2 regions of the Ligilactobacillus sp. 110_WCHN genome follow, and region 2 is predicted to be linked to the other one. Evidence: predicted binding sites of a transcription regulator. Region 2 holds the regulator's gene; the other holds the start of a gene.
What was found. Region 2 encodes HrcA, which represses chaperone genes, less so after heat shock. Its sites were predicted from a motif close to TTAGCACTCNNNNNNNNNGAGTGCTAA; they were not measured.
Positions count from the first base shown of each region.

Region 1: the regulator HrcA is predicted to act here: its motif matches at 4,829-4,855, upstream of groES (co-chaperone GroES).

Region 1 is NZ_JAULLI010000013.1:8,889-19,177, forward strand. Features, by position in the region: gene Q3C15_RS05610 (DEAD/DEAH box helicase) at 1-145, opposite strand, end outside; gene Q3C15_RS05615 (YigZ family protein) at 197-835, shown strand; gene Q3C15_RS05620 (glycosyltransferase family 4 protein) at 855-1,952, opposite strand; gene Q3C15_RS05625 (YjjG family noncanonical pyrimidine nucleotidase) at 2,129-2,818, shown strand; gene groL (chaperonin GroEL) at 2,880-4,499, opposite strand; gene groES (co-chaperone GroES) at 4,526-4,810, opposite strand; gene Q3C15_RS05640 (CPBP family intramembrane glutamic endopeptidase) at 5,005-5,640, shown strand; gene Q3C15_RS05645 (ABC-F family ATP-binding cassette domain-containing protein) at 5,697-7,652, shown strand; gene Q3C15_RS05650 (MFS transporter) at 7,824-9,008, opposite strand; gene tsaD (tRNA (adenosine(37)-N6)-threonylcarbamoyltransferase complex transferase subunit TsaD) at 9,102-10,130, opposite strand; gene rimI (ribosomal protein S18-alanine N-acetyltransferase) at 10,130-10,289, opposite strand, start outside.
Region 2 is NZ_JAULLI010000017.1:7,848-18,136, forward strand. Features, by position in the region: gene Q3C15_RS06605 (hypothetical protein) at 1-405, shown strand, start outside; gene rimP (ribosome maturation factor RimP) at 553-1,026, shown strand; gene nusA (transcription termination factor NusA) at 1,052-2,203, shown strand; gene Q3C15_RS06620 (YlxR family protein) at 2,216-2,518, shown strand; gene Q3C15_RS06625 (YlxQ-related RNA-binding protein) at 2,511-2,816, shown strand; gene infB (translation initiation factor IF-2) at 2,880-5,246, shown strand; gene rbfA (30S ribosome-binding factor RbfA) at 5,267-5,626, shown strand; gene truB (tRNA pseudouridine(55) synthase TruB) at 5,712-6,632, shown strand; gene ribF (riboflavin biosynthesis protein RibF) at 6,637-7,581, shown strand; gene hrcA (heat-inducible transcriptional repressor HrcA) at 7,705-8,733, shown strand; gene grpE (nucleotide exchange factor GrpE) at 8,750-9,349, shown strand; gene dnaK (molecular chaperone DnaK) at 9,374-10,289, shown strand, end outside.

The sequences.
Region 1 (10,289 bases), on a different contig from region 2:
GTGTGCGTCCTAAACAACGTTGGCAACACACTTCAGATCCAGATTTTAAAAGCGCATTCTCACCGGTTAAATTTAATTGTATAATGTCATCAGGCGCTAGTTGACGGTCCGTTACTTGGCGACCGTATAATTGGGAAATCTCCATTTTCATCCCTCCACTAATAACTACGCAATTGTTTATCATTTTGGAGCAATCATGAAAGAAAATTATCGTACGATTCGCCAGTCAGGAAATTTTTCGCAGATTATCAAAAAATCGGAATTTATCTGCTCAATTGCCCGCTGTCAATCAGAAAAAGAAGCCCTTGATTTTATCGACCAAGTTTCAAATCTACATAATAAGGCCCGGCATAATTGCTTTGCATTTATGGTCGGATTAAACGATCAGATTCAACGTGCAAGTGATAACGGTGAGCCGTCTGGAACTGCCGGCGTCCCCATTTTAAACGCGCTCAAACAAAACCATTTGCATAACGTGGTCGCAGTCGTCACCCGTTACTTTGGCGGAATTAAATTAGGAACCGGCGGATTAATCAGGGCATATAACGGCACAACGGCCGAAGCGATTCGCCAAATTGGAATCGTTGAGCGCATCGGAATGAACGAGGTTCAGTTTCAGGTTGAATATTCGCGCTTTGAAAAGGTTAAATATTATTTAGAACAGCATGATGTTCACCTTTCTTCAACTGACTATGCGGAAAAAATTACCCTGACTGTTCTGCTTCCACACGCTGAAATCAATCACTTTGAAGAAGTCCTTCAAAATTTTCTCGGCGTGCAATTATCATTTACCATCGGCAAAGAAAGTTATGCTGATCAACCAGTTGAAAAATAAAAAAACGGTAAGGAAATTATTATTCCTTACCGTTTTTATGTTCGCTTGATTTTAATACGATCCGTTTGATCAAATTCAAAAGCGGTTGGTGATTGCCGCCGACCAATCCAATCAATTCAACAAAAATTTCAAGTCCAAGCAACGTTGCAATCGTCAGCAACAATGAACCAAAAATATTTGAGATTGGATAAAGCAATGAAATAAACGAGAAAATCAATGCGATTCCATAAATTACCAGCACTGTTTGCCGGTGCGATAATCCCATCTGCATCAACCGGTGATGCAAGTGGTGCTTATCAGGTTTCATAATCGGTTTCTTATTTAATGCCCGTCGAATAATCGCAAAAACCGTATCTGTGATTGGAACTCCCAAAATAATTACCGGGATAATGATCGAAATAAACGTTGCGTTCTTTAGTCCAAACAACGCAAACACTGAAATCATAAAGCCGATAAATAACGATCCGGTATCCCCAAGATAAATCGTCGCAGGGTGGAAGTTATATGGTAAAAAGCCGATCAGCGCAGCCACCAGCGTCGCAATCATCAACGAAATAAACGTATTCGTAACGTTTAAAAAGAAATACCCGGTCAATGCACTGGTTGTGAGGGCAATGATCGCAATCCCCGTTGCCAATCCATCAAGCCCGTCGATCAGGTTAATCGCGTTTGTAATTGCCAAGATCCAAATCAACGTGATCGGCAAGCTCAACAGTCCGAGCTTAACCGTTCCGGCAAATGGAATCGTCAGCGTTGTCATTCGGATATGGGCAACATAGTAAACGACCAGGGCCGCCGTTGTTAATCCAATCAATTTTTGAAATGGTTTTAATTCATAAATGTCATCAATAATTCCTGTAATCAATACAATGCACTGCGCAATAAACAGCGCAATCATCATCCGCATTGGGTATTGGCCATGCAATAAAACAAAGTTTGTAAAGTTAAATGCAATAAAAATTGCTAAGCCACCCATCGTCGGCATTGTTTTCTTATTTACCCGGCGTGCATTTGGCTTATCAACCGCGCCCACGCGAAATGCAAGCTGCCGTACCACCGGAACAAGCAATGCAGAAATTAAAATTGTTGCGAAAATCGACGCAAAAATTTTATACATAGGATGTCCTCTTTCTGTTATCCGTATCATCAATTCGACACGATACTACCTGATATCATATCATAATTAACCTGCCAAGGGGGATGAATATTGAAAATCACACCTTAATTTTCAAATTAAATTCACGTTTAAAGTTCAATATGATACGATACATGGAAGAGAAAGAAGGAATTTTTATGCAATATGATACCTTGCTTTTCGACATTGACAATACATTACTTGACTTTGAAGCTGATGAAAGCCAGGCTTTAAAGCGTCTTTTTGATTTTGTCGGAATTGAATTGACCGCTGATCTTCATCAAAAATATTCAACTTATAATCAAAGTCTTTGGCGGAAACTGGAACGTAATGAAATTACCCGTGAAGAACTCCTTGCGACCCGTTTTAACGCCTTCTTTAAAGAAAACTTTAACCGCGATGTAACGGACTTAAATTTGAATGACCGGTACATTAATTACCTAAGCGACGGTCATGATTTAATGCCCCATGCTGCCGAACTTCTTCAACTGCTCGAACAAAACCCAGCAATTCGGCTTGAAGTTGCCACCAATGGCGTTCCGCAAACCCAATACAAACGCCTTAAGGAAGCCGAAATTATGAATTACTTTGATCACGTTTTCGTTTCCCAAGAAATCGGCGTCAATAAACCCAACATTGAATTTTACAATTATATCGAAGATCATCTTGAAAACTTTGATGCTCGCCGAACATTGATGATCGGCGACTCGCTTACATCTGATATTCAAGGCGGCAATAATGCCAACATCGATACGGTATGGTTCAATCCGCAACACCTTGAAAATTCGTCATCGGCCCAGCCGACCTACGAAATTGATGATTTATTACAAATTAAAAAGCTTATCTAAATAAACAAAAAAACAGTGTGATTTTTTCAACCACACTGTCTTTTTGTTTATTTATCAGATTTTACATCATACCGCCCATGCCGGCATCTTGTTGAGGAGCATCCTTTTTTTCTTCTGGCTTATCAGCAACAACTGCTTCAGTTGTTAATAACAATGCTGATACGGATGCGGCATTTTGAAGAGCTGAACGGGTAACTTTAGTTGGGTCTACGATTCCAGCTTCAACCATGTCTTCCCACTTGTCTGCGGCTGCGTTGTAACCAACACCGTCTTTTTGTTCTTTAAGTTTTTCAACAATTACAGAACCTTCAAGACCTGCGTTTTCAGCAATTTGACGAACTGGTTCTTCCAAAGCACGTTTTACAATGTTGATTCCAGTTTGAACGTCGCCTTCTTCTTTCAATGCAGCAACATCCTTAATGGTATTTACTAATGCTGTTCCACCACCAGGAACGAAGCCTTCTTCAACGGCTGCACGAGTAGCGTTCAAAGCATCTTCGATCCGGTACTTTTGTTCTTTCAATTCGGTTTCAGTTGCAGCACCAACCTTGATTACAGCAACCCCGCCAGCTAATTTAGCTAACCGTTCTTGCATCTTTTCTTTATCAAAGTCAGATGTTGTTTCAGCAATTTGCTTCTTGATTTGGGCAACCCGTTCTTCGATTTTGTCCTTGTCGCCTGAACCTTCAACAATTGTTGTGTTTTCCTTTGTAACGGTTACCTTTGCAGCTGAACCTAATTGATCGATCGTTGTGTCTTTCAATTGTAAGCCAAGGTCATCTGTGATTACGGTCCCACCTGTCAAAATAGCGATATCTTGGAGCATTTCTTTCCGGCGATCACCAAAGCCAGGAGCCTTAACGGCAACAACGTTGAATGTTCCCCGAATCTTGTTCAATACAAGGGTTGGTAATGCTTCACCGTCAACGTCATCAGCGATGATCAACAATGGACGACCTTGTTGAACAACTGATTGTAACAATGGTAAGACTTCTTGGATGTTTGAAATCTTCTTGTCAGTGATCAAGATGTATGGATTGTCTAAGTCGGCTTCCATCTTGTCTTCATCAGTTACCATGTATTGTGATAAGTAACCGCGATCGAATTGCATTCCTTCAACAACATCTAATGAAGTATCAATTCCTTTTGATTCTTCAACGGTGATTACCCCATCATTACCAACTTTTTCCATCGCATCAGCAATAAACTTGCCGACTTCTTCGTTAGCAGCTGAAATTGAAGCGATTTGTTGGATATCACTCTTTGATTCAACCTTGTGTGACATCTTGTGTAATGAATCAACGGCTGTCTTCGTTGCCTTTTCGATTCCTTTCCGGATTCCAACAGGGTTGGCGCCAGCAGTAACGTTCTTCATTCCTTCGTTTACGATTGCTTGAGTCAATACTGTTGCAGTTGTTGTTCCGTCACCGGCAATATCATTTGTCTTTGAAGCAACTTCAGCAACTAACTTGGCACCCATGTTTTCAAAGTGGTCTTCTAATTCGATTGCCTTGGCAATTGTAACCCCATCATTGGTAATTGTTGGGGCACCATATGATTGTTCCAAAACAACGTTGCGGCCTTTAGGACCAATTGTTGATTTAACAGTATTAGCTAATTTATCAACACCTGCAAGCATCTTTGCACGTGCATCTTCTGAAAACTTAATTTCTTTTGCCATGAAATATCACCTCTAAGTAAATTTAATTAGTCTACGATTGCCATGATGTCGCTATCACGAACAATTAAATAATCTTCACCATCGTACTTAACTTCAGTACCTGCATATTTATCAAATAAGACTTTATCGTCAACTTTTACACTAGGAACAGCCTTTTGACCGTTATCTAACATCTTACCATCGCCAACTGCGATTACTTTTCCGGTTTGTGGCTTTTCCTTAGCATTGCTTGCTAAAACGATTCCGCCAACTGTTTCTTCTTTTTCTTTTTCAACTTTTAAGACTACACGGTCTCCTAATGGTTTAAGCACAATAAATCCCTCCATTTTTTAGCACTCGATAGTTTCAAGTGCTAACTGATTACAATTATTACTATATACGCTTTGTTTCTAAAAAGCAAGGATTTTTTATCACTCGAACCTCGAGAGTGCTAATTTAATTTTTGATGATGGCTGAAACATGCTACAATACAAGTAAATTCACAATAACGAAAGAAGTTGAACTCATGGCAATTGAGAAGAATTCACTCTCAATTTTGATTGGCTACCTCGCCTTAATGATCGCCCAAATGCTTGCGCAGAAACTTTGCTGGGGAACCCAGATGCTTTACCCCGTTTTAACCGTCATCGGTCTGCTTGGAGCATTGATTATTTGGAAGCTAAACCAAAAATACAGTTATCAAAATATCATTGAAAAAAAGCAATCCAACCTTAAAAAGACTATTTTATGGGGATTAAGTGGTGCGTTGCTAGTCATTTTAGGTCAGGCAGTAACCCTAACGCTTGCCCACGTTCTTTTTCATCAATCACTGATTTCACAAAATACAAATGCCTTGATTACCGTTTTTCACCATTCGCCAATTTACTTACTTGATATCGTGATTGCGACCCCCATTGTTGAAGAATTGATTTTCAGAAAAATTTTCTTTGGAAACTTAACTTACTATTTTAAACCATGGATCGCCGCAATCATTTCAAGTTTTCTCTTTGTGATTGCTCATCATGACGGTCATTTTCTTACGTACTTCGTTATGGGATGTATTTTTGAATTCATCTATTATAAAGCACACGACATTCGGGCATCAATGATCGCCCATGCTGGATTGAATTTAATTACCCTTCTTTTATGGGGAATTCACTAAAAAAAATTTGACGTGATAAAATAGGAAACAGGACTTTTTAGAAAGCAGGTGACATTTTGCTCCTTCTTCAAGCACAACACGTCGCACGCCACTTTGGAGCGGATGTTTTATTCGAAGACGTTAACCTTGATATTCAGGACCACTCCCGGATTGCTCTTGTCGGCCGGAATGGTGCTGGAAAATCAACCCTGATCAAAATGATTATCGGTGAACAGGAACCAAGCGAAGGCCAAATCGTAAAGAAAAAAGGCCTTTCAATCGGCTACCTTGCCCAAAATACCGGTTTAGAATCTGATCAAAAAATTTATGATGAAATGGAAAGTGTTTTCCAACCATTAATTGAAATGGAAACCCAGATCCATCAGCTTGAAAGTCAAATTGCTGACCCGAATGCTGATTCGGAATCAGCAGCTTACCAGCAGCTTTTAAAAAATTATGATCAGCTGATGCACGACTTTAAAGAACAGAACGGCTATGGCTATGAAAATGAAATTAAAGCCGTCTTACATGGATTAGGCTTTGAAGATGCCGACTTTGACCGCCCTGTCAGTTCACTTTCCGGTGGTCAAAAGACCCGGTTGGCCCTTGCCAAACTCTTGCTTGAAAAACGCGACCTCTTGATTTTGGACGAACCAACAAACCACTTGGACATTGACACCCTTACCTGGCTTGAAGGCTATATTCAAAATTATACGGGCGCATTGCTGATTGTTTCGCACGACCGGTACTTCTTAGATCGGATCGTTAACGAAGTCTACGAAATCAGCCATCATAAATCAAGCCACTATACCGGTAATTACAGCCAGTATATTAAGGAAAAAGATGCCCGATTAAAGGCTCAATGGAAGGCGTATGAAAAGCAACAAGCCGAAATCAGCCATCTTGAAGACTTTGTTAATAAAAACATTGTCCGGGCTTCAACAACTAAACGGGCTCAAAGCAAACGCAAACAACTTGATAAGATCGACCGGCTTGAACGCCCCGAAGGATATGAAAAAGGCCCGCATTTTGAATTCACGAGTGATCAGGAAAGCGGCGACATCGTTCTTCAAGTTGAAGACGGAGCCATTGGTTATGACCAGCAAATTCTTGCTGAACCAATCAACTTTGAGCTGCGAAAACACAAGGTGCTTGCCATCGTTGGGCCAAACGGAATTGGAAAATCAACTCTTCTGAAGAGTATTTTAGGCCAAATTCCATTTATTAAAGGCAGCGCCCGGTTTGGCACCAACGTCCACCCTGGATACTATGATCAGGAACAGCAAAGCCTTCACGAAAACAAGACGGTTTTAAACGAAATTTGGGATGAACACCCGACAACGCCGGAAAAGGATATCCGTTCAATTTTAGGAAGTTTTCTTTTCCAAGGTGACGCCGTTCAAAAGATGGTTCATAGTCTCTCCGGAGGGGAAAAGGCCCGCTTGATGCTGACAAAGCTCGCTATGCGGCACGATAATTTCTTGATTCTTGATGAACCGACGAACCACTTAGACATCGAAAGTAAAGAGGTTTTAGAAAAGGCATTATTGAATTTCAACGGAACGGTTCTATTTGTTTCACACGACCGGTACTTTATTAATAAAGTTGCCACTGAAGTGATTGAAATCAGTCCCGAAGGCAGCACCCTTTATCTTGGAAATTATGACTACTACGTTGAAAAGAGACAGGAACAAGAATTGCTTGCCCAAGCAGCAGCTGCAAAGGAAAACCCAGCTTCAGCCGAACAACCGAAGCAACCGTCTGCCGGAATGCAAAATTATAAGCAAAGCAAGGAACGGCAAAAGCAAGAACGGAAGCTTCGCCGGACAGTTGATAAACTTGAAAATCAAGTTGGCGACCTTGAAGACCAAAAAGCAGCGATCGAACAGCAAATGACTGATCCGGAAGTCTTTAATGACGTTGCCAAAATGCAGGACCTGCAAAAACAACTTGAAAAAGTAACAACTGACCTTTCAGCTGCTGAAGATGAGTGGGAAGAAAAATTACTCGAACTTGATGAATTTGAAAATTAAAAAAGGAGGTTGTGATGTATATCGCAACCTCCTTGCTATATCAGCATAATCGAGTTTCAAAACAAACGAGCTAAGTGGAAGGACGCAAGCCTCCGAATCTATGCTGACGCGATTCGTTCGCTTTTCTGCTTCCACCACGCTCGTTTTTAACGTTTTGTCACACCTTGTTTTTTAATAAATTTTTTCTTCGCGTTCCAATAAAAGATTGGCAATCGTCATGATAATAATCAATCCCAAGAAGCATGCTGTTACAAACGTCCATGAATGGAATAGCGTATGGCCGTATCCAAATAAAAACGGTCCAACTGAAGCAATCAAATAACCGCCTGACTGACTCATTCCGGATAATTCTGCACTATGTTCTGGAGTTGTTGCCTTTAATGAGAAAGTCGTCATTAAGTATGGGAATAAAGCGCCAGCAGCACACCCAATCAATAAACTGACAATTAACCAATATGTAAAGGATGATTGTTGCCAGAAAAGCATCACGATTCCAATGATTCCCAAAGCATCAAAGAATCCCATCAATAACTGGCGTTTGCGCAGCGAAATGGCTTCAACAATTGCAGGTAACACGAGTGCAAGCGGAATTCCAATCAATGAATAAATTCCTGATAAGTTTCCGGCAAGGGTTTGCGAAAGTCCGGCTTCCGTTGCCATTGTTGGCAGCCACGTTAACCCCGTATAAAATAATAAAGATTGCAAACCGCTAAACACAAGCATGATCCATGCTTTTGGGGTCCGCCATGCTGATTCGCGGTGTTTGGTTTGTTTTTGCTCATCCGTCGAAGACTGGGCTTGAACCTGCTTTTCGCGTTTAATGTTCGGTAACCAAATTACAAACGTGATTGCTAGCAAAACGGTCAATACAATAATGACCATTTGCCATGAACTATGCTGGGTAATCGGAACCGCCAATGCCGACATTAACGCGGTGGCACAGGTCATCACGGTCGTGTAAATCGCTGTCAGTTTGCCGATCTTATTTGGAAAATACGTCATTACCGCTGACGGCATCAAAACGTTTAACATTGCGATGCCAATTCCAATCAAGGCGGTCCCGATAAACAGGAACGGAACATTCACGATTCGGAGTAACGATCCGATCATCAATAAGATCAACACCCCGGCAAATGTCCGGGCAATTCCGACTTTCTGGGCAATGCGTGGCGCGATCGGCGAGAAAATTGCAAACATCAGCAACGGAATCGTTGTTAAAATTCCCAACGAACTGACACTAATATGCAGTCCGCGGGCAATGTCCGTTAAAATTGGTGGAATTGACGTGAATGGAACCCGCAAAATCAGCCCCATCATGATCAATCCGAAAAATAAAAATTTTGAACTCTTCTTCATTGTAATCTCTTTTCTAAAAAGAAAACCATATCCTTTGCGAGCAAATGTTTAACAAAACATCACCGCCAGATATGGCTCTCTTACTTATTTATTCTATTCATTGATCCAGTCAAATTCCAAACTTGGATCAGCATTTAAATCAAGGCCAGCCCGGACGCCATGCTTATACCTAACGTATCCCGCAGCGCCAATCATTGCAGCATTATCCCCGCATAATTTAAGCGGTGCCTTTAATAATTGGACATCTGGAAAAGCCTTTAATTCTTGGTCAAGCCGTTCCCGTAAGCCTTGGTTGGCAGCAACTCCGCCCGCAAGGATCAGTTGTTTGACCGGGAACTTCTTTAACGCATGAACAGTCTTGGCAGCTAAAACATCAACAACACTGGCTTCAAAACTGCAAGCTAAATCGGCTTTATCCAGCGTTTTGCCAACTTGTTCAGCGTGATGAACCGTATTGATAAAGGCACTCTTTAAGCCGCTAAAACTGAAATCAAAGTTGTCTTCCTTTTCCATTGCCCGTGGAAAATGGAATGTATCTTTTCCTTGATGAGCTAACTCATCAATTTCCTTGCCGGCAGGATAATTGATTCCAAGAACCCGGCCGACCTTATCAAAGGCTTCACCAGCAGCATCATCCCGGGTTTCACCAATGATTTGAAATTTATTTTCCCGTGGCAAGTAAACCAATTCCGTATGGCCGCCTGAAACCAATAGTGCCAAGGCCGGAAACTTAATTTCGTCAACAAACCGGGCTGCATAAATATGGCCTGCCATATGGTTAACCGGAATCAGTGGTAAATGATGAGCAAATGCAACGGCTTTGGCTGCCATTACCCCAATCAAGAGTGATCCCACAAGTCCCGGACCGTATGTTACTGCAACGGCATCCAAATCGTCATAGGTTACCCCTGCTTCTTCGAGGGCATCCTTAATGCAGGTTGTAATAATTTCGATGTGGTGCCGGCTGGCAACTTCAGGAACCACGCCGCCAAACCGCTGATGACTTTTAATTTGAGTCGCAACAATATTTGCCAGTACTTTGCAGCCATTTTCAATTACCGCAACACTGGTCTCATCACAACTCGATTCAAATGATAAAATTAAATTCCGCTTTTCCACGATTACTTCTCACCTTTAAGTAAATATCCATATTCATATGCATTTTCATCATTGTCGCTAAAATAATGATGCTTAATGCGTTCTTTCTTAAATCCTAAATCGCCATAAAACTTTTGACCTTGGAGATTGCTTTGACGAACATCGAGTGATACCCGCCGGCAC
Region 2 (10,289 bases):
GTAAGTGTAGATTTTACACATTATTTTTTTAAAGATTATACAAACACAGAAGTAACTGCAAATCAAATTCCAAGTTATGTTATTGATTTCAATAATTCAAAGAAATTTGTAAGTGAGTTAGATAATTTACACGTAAAGACCTATTATGGTTTTCCTTTTTATAATTCAGATCGCCCAAGTAACAATATTGAATTTTTAGAGTGTATTAAACGTCCAAACCCACATAAAATTAGTAGATTAGAGGAAAAATATCAACCATCAATTCCAACACAAATAACGTCTGGTTCGGCCGCATACATAATTCCAGAAGACCAGGTTGATAATTATAATTATCTTGAATCTTTACCAAGTAAAATTTTAAGAGTAAATGGTCAAAATTATGTTGTTTTCTATAAAGGCAATTAAAAATTAGGTTCGATAACAGAATAATTTGAAAAATCCAACTTTATCTGTTATATTAGTTATTGTATTTTAATAACTCAGTAAGAGTGAGCAGCGATGCTCACTCTTTTTGATGAATGGAGTTATTTAGCAAAACGAGGAGGATATTGAGTGAGCAGTGTAGTAGAAACTGTAGCTGATTTAGTTACACCAATTTTAGACGACCATCACTTTGAATTGGTGGACGTTGAATTTGTAAAAGAAGGTAAAAGTTGGTACTTGCGCGTGTTCATTGATAAGCCGGAAGGAATCACGATTGATGAATGTGCAATGGTCAGTGATCAATTAAGCGAAAAGCTTGATAATTGCGACCCGGACCCAATTCCGCAAGCATACTATCTTGAAGTTTCATCACCGGGTGCCGAACGTCCTTTGAAAAAGGAAAAGGATTATCAACGGGCACTTGGCAAATACATCCACGTTTCTTTGTATCAACCGCTTGAAGGCAGTAAAATATATGAAGGAACGATGACGGATTTGTCAGCTGATGAATTGACGATCGAATATCAAGATAAAACACGGACCAAAACAATTACGATTCCTCGGAATAAAATTGCGAAAGCTCGTTTAGCAATTAAGTTTTAATCAAATATACTAAGGAGAAATTTTCATGAGTAAGGAATTACTAACTGCGTTAGACGTTCTTGAAAAGGAAAAAGGCGTTAAGCGTGAAGTTGTTATTGAAGCATTGGAAAATGCATTGGTTTCTGCATACAAGCGGAATTACGGCCAAGCTCAAAACGTTGAAGTGGAGTTTGATGAAAATAAGGGCGACATTCACGTATATGCAGTTAAGGATGTTGTTAATGAAGTCTTTGACTCCCGGTTGGAAGTCAGCTTGGATGACGCATTGCAATTAAACAAGGCGTATGAAATCGGCGACCAAATTCGGTTTGAAGTTACACCAAAAGATTTTGGTCGGATCGCCGCTCAAACTGCTAAGCAAGTCATCATGCAACGCGTGCGGGAAGAAGAACACAACGTCATCTACAACGAATACATTAAGTATGAAAATGAAATCGTGACGGGTGAAGTTGAACGGCGCGACAACCACTTTATCTACGTTAACTTAGGTAAGGTTGAAGCCGTTTTGTCACACAAGGACCAAATTCAAGGTGAAGAATACAAGTCCCACGACAAGATCAAGGTTTACATTTACAAGGTTGAAAACAGTTCAAAGGGACCGCAAGTCTTTGTTAGCCGGTCACATCCTGACTTGTTAAGACGGTTATTTGAACAAGAAGTTCCTGAAATTTATAACGGTGAAGTTGAAATTGTTTCAATTGCCCGGGAAGCCGGCGATCGCGCTAAGGTTGCTGTGCGGGCAACGATCGACAACTTGGATCCGGTTGGAACCTGTGTTGGTCCACGGGGCGAACGGGTTCAAAAGATCGTTAATGAGTTGAAGGGTGAAAACATGGACATCGTTAAGTGGGATGAAGATCCGGCAACCTTTATTGCCAATGCATTGAATCCTGCTGACGTATTAGCAGTTCGGTTCGATCCTGAAAATGAACATGACTGCACCGTGGTCGTTCCTGACGATCAACTTTCACTTGCAATCGGTAAGCGCGGCCAAAACGTTCGCTTGGCTGCGCGGTTGACTGGTTACAAGATCGACATCAAGTCAGAAACCGATGCTGCAGAAGAAAACTTAGAAGACAAGACGGTTGCAGAACCAGTTGAACCAGCTGTTGAAGAGGAACCAGTTGAAGAAGTTTCAGTTGAAACCGAAGCAACTGACGAAGGTTCAGAAGAATAAGAGGTTTAAAAAATGGCACAACGTCAACGGAAAATTCCGATGAGAAAAGATATTGTAACTGGCGAAATGCTTCCCAAAAAGGAACTTGTTCGGGTTGTAAAGAATAAGGAAAATGAAGTTGCAATCGATCCGACAGGTAAACAAAACGGCCGTGGCGCATACATCCACCTTGATGTTGATGTTGCCAAGCAGGCCAAGGAAGAAAAGACATTTGACAAGGCATTCGGAATTAAAATCAGCGATGATTTTTACGATGAATTGATTGCCTACGTTGATCACAAGGTCGCACGGATTAAGTTGTTTGGTCATGAATAAAAAGCAAGTTTTAAATCTGCTTGGATTAGCGCAACGAGCACGTAAAATCACGACGGGCGAAGATTTAGTTTTGAGAAAAATTCAAAAACATCAAGCGCAGATCGTGTTTTTAGCTGCGGATTGCGGACAAACAACGCAAAAGAAGTTCTCTGATAAGTGTCAGAGTTATCAGGTTCCATTGGCAACGAACTTTACGCGTACGGAGCTAAGCGTTGCGATTGGACAGGTGCGTTCGATCATTGCAGTTACAGATTCCGGTTTTGGAAAGAAGTTAAAATCATTATTGTTTTCTGAATAATGCGAATCCCATTTCGCGTGAAAACATAATGATTTGAAATACGCGAAATGGAGGGATTTGCATATGAGTAAAAAGAGAATATATCAAATCGCACATGAATTAGATGTCAGCAGCAAGGAAGTGATAGCTGCTGCTAAAAAGAACGGCATTAAGGTTGGCAATCACATGTCAATGCTTGATGAAAATGAAGAACAAACGGTTAAGAAGAGCTTAGGCAAGGGCGCCAAGCCGCAAAAAGCCCAAGCCCAACCGGCTCCAGCTAAGAAGCCCGCACCAAAAGCAGCTTCAAAGCCGGTTCAAGCTAAAGATTCTCACAACAACAATAATAAAATGAAACAAAATCACGCAAATCAAAATCACGGACACAATGACGGACACAATGATCAAAAGAACAAGAACTTTAAGAATCAACGTCCAGCAAATAATCATTCAAACCAAAACAATAACCATGTGAAGGCTCAATCACATGATAACGGTGAAAATGGAAATCACTTCAGCAACAACAAGAAGTTTAACAAGAAGAACAAGCGCAATGGCGGCTTCAATAACAGTAATGATTTCCAACGCAACAAGTTCAATAAGAAGAACAAAAAGAAGAGCAAGAAGGAACGCCGGCAAGATCGGCGGAACCAAAAGAAGAATCCAGTTCCGCAACGCAAGAACAAGCCGTTACCAGAAACACTTGTTTACACGGTTGGCATGAGTGTTGCTGATATTGCGAAGAAGATCCACCGTGAACCAGCTGAAATTATCAAGAAGCTCTTTATGATGGGTGTAATGGTTAACCAAAACCAATCCCTCGATAAGGATACGATTGAAATCTTAGCTGATGATTACGGGATCAAGGCTGAAGAAAAGGTCGAAGTCGATGTTTCAGATATCGATAAGTTCTTTGAAGACGAAGAAAAGAACCACAAACACCTTGAAGCACGGCCACCAGTTGTTACGATCATGGGTCACGTTGACCACGGGAAGACAACGTTGCTTGACCACTTACGACACTCCCACATTACTGCGGGTGAAGCCGGTGGAATCACGCAGCACATCGGGGCTTACCAAATCAAGCACGACGGGAAGACAATTACCTTCTTGGATACTCCAGGACACGCTGCCTTCACGAACATGCGGGCGCGAGGTGCTGACATTACTGATATTACCGTCTTAGTCGTTGCTGCTGATGACGGGGTAATGCCGCAAACAATTGAAGCCATCCACCACTCCCAAGCAGCGGGAGTTCCGATCATTGTTGCAGTCAACAAGATCGATAAGCCAGGTGCAAATCCAAACCACGTGATGGAACAATTGACGGAATACGGTTTGATTCCTGAAGACTGGGGCGGTGACACGATCTTTGTTGAAATTTCAGCTAAGTTAGGTCAAAACATCGATGAATTGCTTGATATGATTTTGCTTCAAGCCGAAATGATGGAATTGAAGGCCAACCCGAAACAACATGGTGCCGGTTCAGTAATCGAAGCCCGGCTTGATAAGGGTAAAGGTTCAGTTGCTTCATTGTTAGTTCAACAAGGTACATTGCACGTCGGTGATCCAATTGTTGTCGGCAATACCTTTGGTCGGGTTCGGACAATGACCAACGATCGCGGAAAAGCTGTTCACAAGGCTAAACCAGGAACCCCAGTTGAAATCACTGGGTTAAACGATGTTCCGGATTCAGGTGACCGGTTCGTAACGTTCAACGACGAAAAGACAGCGCGGGCAGCCGGTGAAAAGCGGGCTGAACAAGCATTGATCAAGGAACGGAGCAAGACAACGCACGTTACATTGGATAACTTGTTTGACACGATCAAGGAAGGCGAAATGAAGGAAGTTGACTTGATCATCAAGGCCGATGTTCAAGGTTCCGTTGAAGCCCTTGCTCAAAGTTTCCAAAAGATCGATGTTGAAGGCGTGCGGGTCAATATCATTCACCAAGCCGTTGGGGCAATCAACGAAAGTGATATTACCTTGGCCGAAGCTTCAAATGCGATCATCATCGGGTTCAACGTCCGGCCAACACCGCTTGCTAAGCAACAAGCCGATGCAGATGGCGTTGATATTCGGTTGCACAATGTTATTTACAAGGCAATCGATGAAGTTGAAACGGCGATGAAAGGGATGCTTGAACCAGAATATCAAGAAAAGGTTACTGGTCAAGTTGAAATCCGTGAAACTTACAAGGTATCGAAGTTGGGAACAATCGGTGGGGCATACGTCATCGATGGTTACATCCAACGCGATAGCGGTGTGCGGGTCATCCGGAACGGCGTGGTTATCTATGACGGTAAACTTGCAAGTTTGAAACGGTTCAAAGATGACGTTAAACAAGTTAAGGCCGGCTATGAATGTGGTTTAATGATTGAAAAGTATAACGACATTAAAGTTGGCGACCAACTTGAAGCATACGTAATGGAAGAAGTTCCAGTTGAATAAGATTAAGGGAGGCTGGTAAAATGGCACAACAAGTACGAGTTGGCCGACTCGCTCAAGAAATTCAGCGCGAAGTCAATGATATTTTGCAAAAACGTGTACGTGACCCACGAGTTCAAGGGGTTACAATTACTGGCGTCGAAGTAACTGGTGATTTGCAACATGCAACGATTTATTACAGTATTCTTTCAGATTTAGCTTCAGATGCGGAAAAAACACAACGCGGCTTAGATAAGGCAACGGGCTTGATTCGGCGCGAATTAGGCCATCGCTTAAGTATCTATGTCACTCCTGAAATTAAATTTGAACAGGACGAATCAGTGCGGTATGGTGACCACATTGATGAATTGTTGAACAAGCTTCACCAACAAGATAAGTTTTAAGCAAGAAGGTGTGACGAAACCATGGAATAAACGGTGGTTTGGTCGCACCTTTTTAGTATGGAAAATGGAAAGAGGAAGTGAACAAATGGACGGAATTTTACCACTTTACAAGGACCGCGGAATGACCAGTAACGATGCGGTAATGAAGTGTCGTGGGATCTTTCAAACGCGGAAGGTCGGGCATAGTGGCACTCTTGATCCGAATGTTGACGGCGTTTTGCCGATCTGCATTGGCAAGGGGACGAAAACTGTTAACTATTTAATGCAATCCGGAAAGAAATATCGCGGCGAAGTCACGTTTGGTTTTGCCACGACCACCGAAGACCTTGATGGCGAAAAGGTTGAGGAAACACCGTTAAAAGCACCATTTGCTGATGATCAGCTTCAGCAGATGATGGATTTAATGTCGGGTGAGATCACTCAAATTCCGCCGATGTATTCGGCCGTTAAGGTTCACGGCAAACGGTTATATGAATATGCGCGCGCTGGCAAAGAGGTTGAACGGCCGCAACGCAAAGTGACGATCAAATCCTTTAAATTAACCGCGCCGAGTGAATTTGATGCGACAACGGGATTGCAGAAAGCCAAGTTTGAAGTGGAATGTTCAAAGGGGACTTACGTCCGCACTTTAGCCGTTGATTTAGGCAAAAAACTTGGTGTGGCTGCAGTGATGTCCGATCTGACCCGGCTTGAAAGCGGTGGGTTCACGCTTGACCAGACAATTTCGTTGGCACAGTTGCAGAACCTTAAGGATCACGGTGAGGACTTGCAGAAGGTTCTTTTCCCGGTCGGATATGCCTTCCGTAAATATCCGCAAGCTGATTTAACGGACTTTCAGTGGAAAATCGTTAAAAACGGTGGTTTCCTTCAAGCAAAGTACATGCACACGGATACCCCATTTTTGGTCTTAAATTATGGTGGAAAGACGCGGGCTTTGTACAAGTATGATGCGGCAAAAGAAGTATACCGGCCAGAGCAAATGATTGATTTAACTGAGGAAGGATAAAGACATGCAAGTGATTGAAATTTCTGAACCGCTTGATTTGCAAAAGATTCCCAATGAGGATGTCGTGCTCGCAATGGGCTTCTTTGACGGAGTTCATCGCGGGCATCAAGCGGTTATTCAATGCGCTAAGGAGATCGCAGCGCGACGTCATTTAAAACTTGCAATCATGACGTTTGACCGTTTTCCGAAAATTTACTTTCGCGACATCGATCCGCAAACGGTCAAGTACGTAACGCCGTTAAAGCAGCGCTTGAAGTTATTTGAACAGCAAGGCATCGAAATTGCATACGTTGCGCGCTTTGATGAAGCAATGGCTAAGTTGACGCCGCAATATTTCGTTGATCACTTTATGGCTGATCTGCATGCGAAGGTCGTCGTTGCCGGATTTGATTACACGTATGGGAAACCGGATGTGGCAAACATGGAAACCTTACCGCAGTTTGCGCAGGGGCGGTTTGACGTTGTGACGGTTGATCGCCAAGTGTTGAATGCCGAAAAAATCGGGACAACGCAGATCAAGACGGCCCTCGATCAGGGTAAAATCGAAAAGGTCAACCAGTTGTTAGGCTATCGGTTCAGTTTTCCGGGGAAAGTCGTTCACGGTGAGGCTCGCGGACGTGAACTAGGATTCCCAACATTAAATATTCAGCCTGCAGACGACCAATGGATTCCGGGAATCGGTGTGTATGCCGTTCGGGTCAAAGTTGACGGTCAGTGGTATCAAGGAATGTGTTCGGTCAGCCATAACGAAACGTTTGGTGATAATCCATTGACGATTGAGATCAATCTTTTTGATTTTAGCCGAATGGTATACGGTCAAGAAGTTGAAGTCGAATGGGATCAATACCTGCGCGCCCCGGTCAAATTTGAATCGGTTGACCAGTTGATTGCGCAGCTAAAGCAGGATCAGATCGATACCCAAGCGTATTTTGCAAAAGATTTTAAATAATTAGCACTCGATTAATTAATCTGCTAAAAAAGTGGGTAAAACCCTTGACGCAGGTACAGATATTATGTAATATATAATTGACTTAGCACTTGAGGGTGTTAAGTGCTAAAGAGGTGATTGTACATGTTAACAGATAGACAATTGTCAATTCTGAAAGCCATTATTCAGAATTACACGGATGTCGGGCAGCCGATTGGGTCTAAAAAGTTGCAAGAACAATTGCCAATTCACGTAAGTTCAGCCACCATTCGGAATGAGATGGCCGCACTTGAACGTCAAGGGTTTATTATGAAGCAGCATTCAAGTTCGGGAAGAATTCCGTCGCTTGAAGGATATCGTTATTATGTTGATAACCTGCTTGAGCCGGATAAACTTGATCGCAATGCTGTCAGTCGGATTCGGAAGTCATTGAATAATGAATTTGCGAAAGTCGATGACATTGTCGCATTATCTGCTCAGTTGTTATCCCAGATGACGAATTACGTTGCAATTTCATTAAAACCTGGTTCAAACGATGTCGTGGTTGAAGGTTTCCGGTTGGTTCCATTAGGTAACCAGCAGGTTATGGTTTTACTGGTTACCAGTGATGGTTCCGTTGAAAATCAGATTTTCAGTATTCCTGAAAATATTCACGGCGACCAGCTTGAGGCGGTGATCCGGTTGATCAACGAAGAACTTGTCGGGTTACCGTTGAGCGAAGTTTCAGAACATTTAATCAAAGCCATTCCGCAGGTTTCAAGCTATTTACGGAATTCGAATGACTTTATCGAAACGTTTGGCGACATTCTTGACAAGGCGGTGCGTGAGCACATGTATGTCAGCGGCAAGCACAATGTTTTGGACTTTGTTCAGGATGATGATCTTGAAAAGGTCAAGTCATTGTATTCACTGATCAACCGGCCAACTGATTTACGGGAACTTGTGAAGAGCAATGGTGAAGATGTTGCTGTGAAGATCAATGATGATCATGATTCAGCATTGAATTACAGTTTAGTATCTGCAACTTACGATGATGGTAATCATGGACATGGGTTAATTGCAATTCTTGGACCAACGAATATGCATTATTCGCAGGTGATCGGAATGTTGGATACGTTCCGGGATGAATTATCAAAGCGGTTAATCAATTACTACCGAAATTTTAACGAATAGGAAAAGGGGTGTTGATTTGGCTAAGGAAGAAGAAAAGCGGACAAATAAGAAGGCTGCAGAAGACTTAAACGTTGATGAAAAAGAACAAAAGCATGTTTCAAAGAAAGCAGCCGAAGATTTGAACGCCGAGTCAAATGAACAAACTGATAACCAATCAGATTTGGAACAGCAAATTGCTGATTTGCAAGCCAAGTACGATGAAATGGAAGATAAATATCTTCGTGCTGAAGCTGAAATGCAAAATATGACAAAGCGGTTCAAAAATGAACAAGCTCAATTATTGAAATATGAAGGTCAAAAGCTTGCAACCGAAATTTTACCGGTGATGGATAATCTTAACCGGGCATTGCAGATTGAAGTTGAAGATGAAGCTTCAGCTCAATTGAAGCACGGAATTGAAATGGTTGCTAAGGACATGGAAAAGGCCTTAAAAGATAATGAAATTACTAAAATCGAAGCATTGAATCAGCCGTTTGATCCAACGAAACACCAAGCAGTTAAGAGTGTTCCTGTTGAAAAGGGTCAAAAAGCTGAGACCGTCGTTGAAGTTTACCAAGACGGCTATATGCTCAAAGATCGTGTTTTACGTCCAGCAATGGTCGTTGTCGCACAATAATAAATAGAAAGAGGTTTAATCAGAATGTCAAAGATTATTGGGATTGACTTAGGAACAACCAACTCAGCAGTTGCTGTTCTTGAAGGAAAAGAAGCAAAGATTATTACAAACCCTGAAGGAAACCGGACAACTCCTTCAGTTGTATCATTCAAAGATGGCGAAACTCAAGTTGGTGAAGTTGCAAAGCGGCAAGCGATTACTAATCCGAACACAATTTCATCAATCAAGCGTCACATGGGTGAAGAAGGTTACAAGGTAACCGTTGATGGCAAGGATTACACTCCACAAGAAATTTCAGCAATGATTCTTCAATACATCAAGGATTACGCTGAATCATACCTTGGCGAAAAGGTAACGCAAGCGGTTATCACGGTTCCTGCATACTTTAACGATGCTCAACGGCAAGCAACAAAGGATGCCGGTAAGATCGCTGGTTTGAAAGTTGAACGGATCGTCAACGAACCAACAGCTGCTGCTTTAGCTTATGGTTTGGACAAGACCGACAAAGATGAAAAGATTTTAGTTTACGACCTTGGTGGTGGAACGTTTGATGTTTCAATCCTTGAATTAGGTGACGGGGTATTCCAAGTTCTCTCAACAAATGGTGATACACACCTTGGTGGGGATGACTTTGATAACGCCATCATGAACTGGTTGATCGAAAACTTCAAGAAGGACAATGGCATTGACCTTTCACAAGACAAGATGGCAATGCAACGATTGAAGGACGCTGCTGAAAAGGCTAAGAAAGACTTATCAGGCGTTACATCAGCTCAAATTTCATTACCATTTATCGCTGCTGGCGAAAGCGGCCCATTACACTTGGAAACAACTTTGACCCGTGCTAAATTCAACGAATTAACGCACGACTTAGTTGAAAAGACCCGGATCCCAGTTCAAAACGCTTTGAAGGATGCCGGCTTAACAAACGCTGACATTG